One region of the Streptomonospora wellingtoniae genome, then DNA from elsewhere that is predicted to be linked to it. Evidence: predicted binding sites of a transcription regulator. Region 1 holds the regulator's gene; each other region holds the start of a gene.
The links. The regulator LexA, encoded in region 1, represses DNA repair genes until DNA is damaged. The targets are predictions, from matches to a motif close to TCGAACANNTGTTCGA.
Positions count from the first base shown of each region.

Region 1 (2,262 bases):
CGGGCAGCTGCCGCGCCCAGTCGAACAGCGCACCGTCGTGCGCGCCCGGGCACGGGTCGGCAACCGGGGGGCCGTCGCGTCCGTCCTCCTCCTCCGCCGGCGGCGCCTGCGGAGGGACCACGGACAGCTGCGCGCGCCGCGGCAGCCGGGCGGCGGGCCCGCCGTCATCGGGTTGTGGAGTATCTGGCCAGGTCAAGGGGGATTCGAACGCAGTGGCGGATTGAGACGCTGACAAAGTCATGGCCGCACAGTCCTCACCTTCGTACGCCAGTTCATTAGAACTAACGTTCGATTACTACCGCATTCGAGTAAATTTTTCAGCACCATCTCGAACGTTTGTTTGATATTGCCGTGTGCACGCAGTAACGTTGGACATGTTTCGCTGCGGTATCGGCGACGCCACTATCGGTGGCTGAGCACGCGCTACCGCTGCCGAACACTGATCGACCGGCTGGTCCCGCAAGTCGGGGGATCCGCCTGACGCCCGCCGATAGCCGCAACCAGAACAACCGACCGCCGAGGAGGCCGGCCGTGCCGGAGGAGAACCACGGAACCCAGGAACCTCACGCGGGCGGGGGGTCCGTCACCGCGCTCCGGTCCACTGCCGCTCCACCCGCCGATCCTCAGGACTCCGCTGACAGCGCCGAGGGGGCGCCGCAGCTCACCGCACGCCAGCAGAGCGTGCTGAACTGCATCCACCGCTATGTGCGGCAGCGCGGATATCCACCGTCCATCCGGGAGATCGGCGACGCGGTGGGGCTATCGAGCCCGTCCAGTGTGGCGCACCAACTGAAGGTCTTGCAACGCAAGGGCTACCTCCACCGCGACCAGAACCGCCCACGAGCGGTCGAAATCCGCATTCCGGGCCAACCGCCGGTGCGCTCTTGGGACCAACTGGAGGAGACCCCCGCGGCCGACGAGTCCCGCGCGACCGCGGTGCCGGTGGTCGGGCGCATCGCGGCGGGCGGCCCGATCCTCGCCGAGGAGGCCATCGAGGACGTCCTCACACTGCCCAAGCAGCTCGTGGGCGAGGGTCGGCTGTTCATGCTCACCGTCGTCGGCGACTCGATGGTCGATGCGGCCATCACCGACGGTGACCTGGTCGTCGTCCGCCAGCAGCCCGAGGCCAACAACGGCGACATCGTCGCGGCGATGCTCGACGACGAGGCCACGGTCAAGGCGTTCAAGCGCGACTCCGACCACGTGTGGCTGATGCCCCGCAACGACGAGTACGAGCCCATCCTCGGCGACGACGCCACCATCCTGGGCAAGGTGGTGGCCGTGCTCCGGCGCGTGTGAGACGCCGCAGCGGCGGAATAACGAGTTCGCCTCGCTTTGGTACGGGTCCGTGATCTTCGCTGTAGATCACGGACCCGTCGCCTTTTCGGAACCCAACGGTTATCCGCGATCCCCCGCCGAAACCCCCGGTACCGGCGTCCGAGCCGCCACCGTCAGCGCGCAGTACGCCGCGAAGACCGCACCGCGCCAGGGACCAAAGGCCGAATCCTCCCCGCCTCGGCCCCCGCGGCCCCGAAGACGGCCCCCACGGCGGCGGAGCGTCCGCACCGCGGGCCGCCGATCCCCGCCGCACCCCGCATTCGCGGACGCGGCACTACGGTAGGACCATGCCCGTCCGCTCCCCCCTGCGCGCCGCCGCCGTCTCCGCGCTCCTGGCAGCCTTTCTGGCCACCGGTTGCAGCCCCGGAACGGACGACTCCGGAACCGTCGAGCCGCCCGGCGCCCGTCCGCGGCAGAGCGACGTCACCTTCCGCAGCGGCCCCGACACACTGCACGGCACATTCGCCCTGCCGCCCGGCGGCGGCGAGGACCTGCCCGCCGCGCTGATCGTCTCGGGCAGCGGCCCCACCGACCGCGACGGCGACAACCCGGGGCGACCCGACGCCGGCACCAACAAGAACTTCGCCCGCCTGCTGGCCGACATGGGCGTCGCATCCCTGCGCTACGACAAGCTCGGCAGCGGCGAGACCGGCATGGCCTCGCGCGACGACGACGCCACCGTCGGCTTCGGCGTCTTCGCCCAGGAAGTCGCCGACGCCTACTCCCACCTGGCGTCGCGGCCCGAGGTCGACCCCTCGCGGCTCATCGTCCTGGGCCACAGCGAGGGGGCGCTGTTCGCACTGCGCGCCCACGAGATCGTCGAGCAGCACCCGCCCCGGGCGCTCGTCCTGGCCGCACCGCCGGGCCGGCGCTATCTCGACACCCTCGACCGGCAGATCACCGAGCAGGTTCGCCGGGCCGAGG
Region 1 is NZ_JAVREK010000028.1:50,447-52,708, forward strand. It holds gene RM446_RS21545 (LysM peptidoglycan-binding domain-containing protein) at 1-196, opposite strand, end outside; gene lexA (transcriptional repressor LexA) at 682-1,299, shown strand; gene RM446_RS21555 (alpha/beta hydrolase family protein) at 1,626-2,262, shown strand, end outside.

Region 2 (2,262 bases), on a different contig from region 1:
TGCGTTCACCGGCGGCTCCGCTGGGTAGTCTCGATGCCATGCCCACACCCGACTTCATCCTTCGCCTGCGCAAGCACGTGGGCCACGAACTGCTCTGGCTGACGGGCGTGACCGCCGTGGTCGTGGCGGAGTCGGGAGAGATACTGCTGCACCGGCGCGCCGACGACGGGTTCTGGAGCACTCCCGGCGGCATCCTGGAGCCCGGCGAGCAGCCGGCCGCCGCGCTCGTCCGCGAGGTCGCCGAGGAGACCGGCGTCGACGTGGCCCCCGAGCGGATCGCCAGCGTCGTCACCGAGCCGCCGTTCACCTACGGAAACGGCGACCGCGTGCAGTTCATGGACGTCACCTTCCGGTGCCGCCCCGTGGGCGGGAGCGCGCGCCCCGACGAGGAGGAGTCGCTCGAGGTCGGCTGGTTCGCCCCCGACCGGCTGCCCCCGATGAACGAGCGGGTCATGCGCCGCATCGCCCACGCCCGCGAGGAGGGGCCGGCGTACTACGCCGCGCCCTAGCGGCCCGTACGGGGCGCCACGGCCCTCGTGCAGTACGGTCGTTCCCCGGCTGTCGGCGCGGTGCGCGATCCTGGTCCCATGAGCGGAGCGGCCAAGGAGGATCCCGGTGCGTCCGGGGCGGACGTCGAGCATCTCGCCGCGGTCCTGGCGCGGCGCAGGCGCGAGCTGTCGGGCGGCAGGGCGACGATCGGCGCGTCCTCGGTGGTCCACGCGGTCGAGGAAACGACGTGGGTGGGTGTGCGGGTTCCCGCGGTCGTGTGCCGGGCCGCCGCCGACCCGTTGCGCCTGCGCCCGGCCGAGTATCCGGTGACCTGCCGCCGCTGCCTCAGACGGGTCGGCGGGCGCAGCTCCGCTCGGGCGGGCCGGGGGCAGACCGAACTGGACGTGTGACCGCATACCGTGCCGGTGCGCCGACGGCCACCGGCGGCAGCGCCGCCCGGCCGCTCTGCGCGTGGCGGCCGGGCGTGTGGCGGATCAGCCCCACAGGCGGCGCATGGTCCAGTCGCCGGTGGTGTTGTCGCAGCTGATGTCGGCGATGCTCAGCTCTCCGTCGGGAGACTCGGCGGCGACGCGGACCAGTCGCATGTCGGCGGCCGCGGTCGTGGCGGTGCGGGCGGCGCGTTCATGCGGCGCGCCCCAGGCGCCGATGATGCGCCGGACACGGTAGGTGCGGTCGCGCCAGGCGAAGAACGCCGGGTGGCCGCCGGTGGTCGATCTGACGTCGATCCGTTCGTTGTAGAGACTCACTCCACCAGTATATCGAACATGCGTACGAATCGACAGCTGCCGGCGGTGTGTCGCGGCGGGCCACCACCTTAGGGCCGCGCCGGGCTCCGGTGCCGGGCGGCGCGCTGTCGGTCGCGGGTTCGGTGGCCCGCAGGAGCTCCGATGGCCTGCCGTCTCGTCGCGGCACCGGTGCCCGGGCGGCGGCCGCGCTTCAGCGTGTCGCCCGCGGGCCGGGTGCGGCGGCGGGCCTGCGGGGAGGCAAACGGCGCGACGGTGCGGAGTTCCCCTGCGGGTCCCCGGGCGTGCCCGCCCCGCTTCGCGTGGGAGCGCTCTCGGTCCGATCGCTCTTCGCGGCGCGGCCCGGCGGGCGTCCAGCGACCGACCGGATGGTATGCCTATGCTGGAACGTGCGCCACTGTGCGCAGGACTCGGCAGACGGGAAGGCGCATGCAGAACACGGACGGCTCCGAGCGGTCGGCAACCGCACCCGGCCGCGGGCCCGCGGTTCCCGACCGGCTGCTCTCGGTGGCCACCCGGCTCTTCGCCGAGCAGGGCTTCGAGCGCACCTCGGTGCAGGAACTCGTCTCGGCCGCCGGAGTGACCAAGGGGGCGATGTACCACTACTTCACCTCCAAGGAGGACCTGCTCTACGCGATCTACCAGCGCGTGCTCGCCATGCAGACGGAGCGGCTGAACGCGTTCGCGGGCGCCGAGGGCCCGGTCGGCGAGCGGCTGCGCAACGCCGCGGTCGACGTCGTGCACACCACCGTCGACAACCTCGACGACACGCGGATCTTCTTCCGGTCGCTGCACATGCTCTCCGACGACCGGATGACGGCCGTGCGCAAGGAGCGGCGCCGGTACCACGAGCGCTTCCGCGGCATGATCGAGGAGGGCCAGCGCGAAGGCGTGTTCCGCACCGACGTGCCGGCCGACATCGCCGTCACCCAGTATTTCGGCGCCGTGCACCACCTCAGCACCTGGTACCGCGCAGGAGGCGAGCTGACCGGATCGGAGGTCGGCACCT
Region 2 is NZ_JAVREK010000025.1:19,379-21,640, forward strand. It holds gene RM446_RS20195 (NUDIX hydrolase) at 39-509, shown strand; gene RM446_RS20200 (hypothetical protein) at 588-899, shown strand; gene RM446_RS20205 (DUF6504 family protein) at 984-1,256, opposite strand; gene RM446_RS20210 (TetR/AcrR family transcriptional regulator) at 1,683-2,262, shown strand, end outside.
Region 2: the regulator LexA is predicted to act here: its motif matches at 1,269-1,284, upstream of RM446_RS20205 (DUF6504 family protein).

Region 3 (2,262 bases), on a different contig from region 1:
CCTGAGCTGCGCGAGGCCGCCGCGGTGCTCGCCCGGCGCCTCGCGGCGATGGCGGAGTCGGGCTGAGCGCCCCCGCCGGTTCGCGTGCGGACCGGCCGCAGAGTGGCGTGAGCGAGGGTCGGGTGCACGGGTTCGCGGAGAATGTCCGAGACTGTTCGAATGACGGCAGACGAGCCGAACCGAGCCTGGGAGGGCCGAGGGCCGATGCCCGGACCGAACGCCGCAGACGGGCCCGCAGGCGCCGCCGCGCCCGCGGGTGAGCCGCACCTGCTCGCCATCAGCGACCTGCACGTGTCCCACAGCGGCAACCGCGGGGTGCTGGAGGGCCTGCACCCAGCCACCGACGGCGACTGGCTGATCGTGGCCGGGGATGTCGCCGAGACCCCCGCCGCCGTCGAGGAGGCGCTGCGCATGCTGCGCGGGCGGTTCGCCGAGGTGGTGTGGGTACCCGGAAACCACGAGCTGTGGACCACGCCGCGCGACCCGCTGCAGCTGCGCGGCGTCGAGCGCTATGAACAGCTTGTGGACATCTGCCGGGGCCTGGGCGTGCACACCCCCGAGGACCCGTTCCCCGTGTGGCGCGGCGCGGGCGGTCCGGTCACGGTGGTTCCGCTGTTCACCCTCTACGACTACACGTTCCATCCGCCCGGCACCTCCACCAAGGAGGACGGGCTGGCCTACGCCCGCAGCACCGGCGTGGTCTGCACCGACGAGTTCATGCTCCACCCCGACCCCTACCCCTCCCTGGACGAGTGGTGCCGGGCCCGGCTGGAGTACAGCGAGCGCCGCCTGGCTTCGGTCGACGGTCCGACCGTGCTGGTCAACCACTACCCGCTCGTGCGCGAACCCACCGATGTCCTCCACTATCCCGAGTTCGCCCAATGGTGCGGCAGCGTCCACACGGCCGGATGGCACGTGAAGTACGACGCCGCCGCGGTCGTCTACGGCCACCTGCACATCCCCCGGACCACCTACCACGACGGGGTGCGGTTCCAGGAGGTCTCGGTCGGCTACCCGCGCGAGTGGCGGCGCCGCCCCATCCCCGACAACCGCCTCTACCAGGTGTTCCCCGCACCGACGGTGGCCTAGCGGCCGGGACCCGGCGCGCGGCCGTGCCCGGGCCGCTCCGGGACATCCCGGGGGCCGGAACCGCCCGCCGATCCCCCAGAACAGAGCGGAAGGCACATCCGACATGGCCGACCGGTTCGCATGGGTTCGAGGTGCGCCTCAGGCACCGGACGGTGGTCCTCGAGGCGGGCGCGGGTCTCCAGGTCACCGGGCTGCGGACAGCCACTGGACACGCATTCGAACCTGTGTTCGTATTGGGGGTATGCGATGGGAATCCTTGCGTGACCAGCACGACGAACCCGCGCTGTTCGAGCGCACGGACGTCGCCCCCGCCCCCTCCGCTTGGGCCCGCGGCACCGGGCGGGCCGGGCTGGCCGATCCCGGGCCGGAGCCGGTCCTCGGCGGCGACGGCGGCGACGCCGTGGCCGTCGAGATCCGCGCCCGTTCGGTCATCAACCGCGTCCCCGGCGAGGCCGCGGTCCCCTTCCGCTGGACCGTCAACCCCTACCGGGGCTGCAGCCATGCCTGCGTCTACTGCTTCGCCCGGCGGACCCACGAGTACCTGGACCTCGACTCCGGGCACGACTTCGACTCCAAGATCATGGTCAAGGTCAACGCCGGCGAGCTGCTGCGGCGTGAGCTGGCCGACCCGCGGTGGGCGGGCGAGCCGATCGCGATGGGCACCAACACCGATCCCTACCAGCGGGCCGAGGGGCGCTACCGGCTGATGCCGCAGATCATCGCTGCGCTGCGCGACTTCGCGAACCCGTTCTCCGTCCTCACCAAGGGGCGGCTCATCCTGCGCGACCTCGACCTGCTCGAACAGGCGGCCCGAGTCACCGATGTGGGCCTGGCGGTTTCGGTCGGCTCCCTCGACGAGGCCGTGTGGCGCTCCGCCGAGCCCGGCACTCCGCGCCCCGCCTCCCGGCTGGACGTCGTCCGCCGGTGCGCCGACCGCGGGTTGGACTGCTCCGTGCTGATGGCGCCGATCCTGCCAGGCCTGACCGACTCGGCCGAGCAGATCGAGGCGACGGTCGCCGCCATCGCCGAGTCCGGCGCCGCGAATGTGACCCCGATCCTGCTCCACCTGCGCCCCGGCGCGCGCGAGTGGTACATGCAGTGGCTCGCTCGCGAGCATCCGCAGCTGGTACCGCGCTACCGCGAGCTCTACCGCCGCGGCGCCTACGCTCCCAA
Region 3 is NZ_JAVREK010000001.1:325,102-327,363, forward strand. It holds gene RM446_RS01385 (helix-turn-helix transcriptional regulator) at 1-66, shown strand, start outside; gene RM446_RS01390 (metallophosphoesterase family protein) at 160-1,089, shown strand; gene RM446_RS01395 (Rv2578c family radical SAM protein) at 1,331-2,262, shown strand, end outside.
Region 3: the regulator LexA is predicted to act here: its motif matches at 1,306-1,321, upstream of RM446_RS01395 (Rv2578c family radical SAM protein).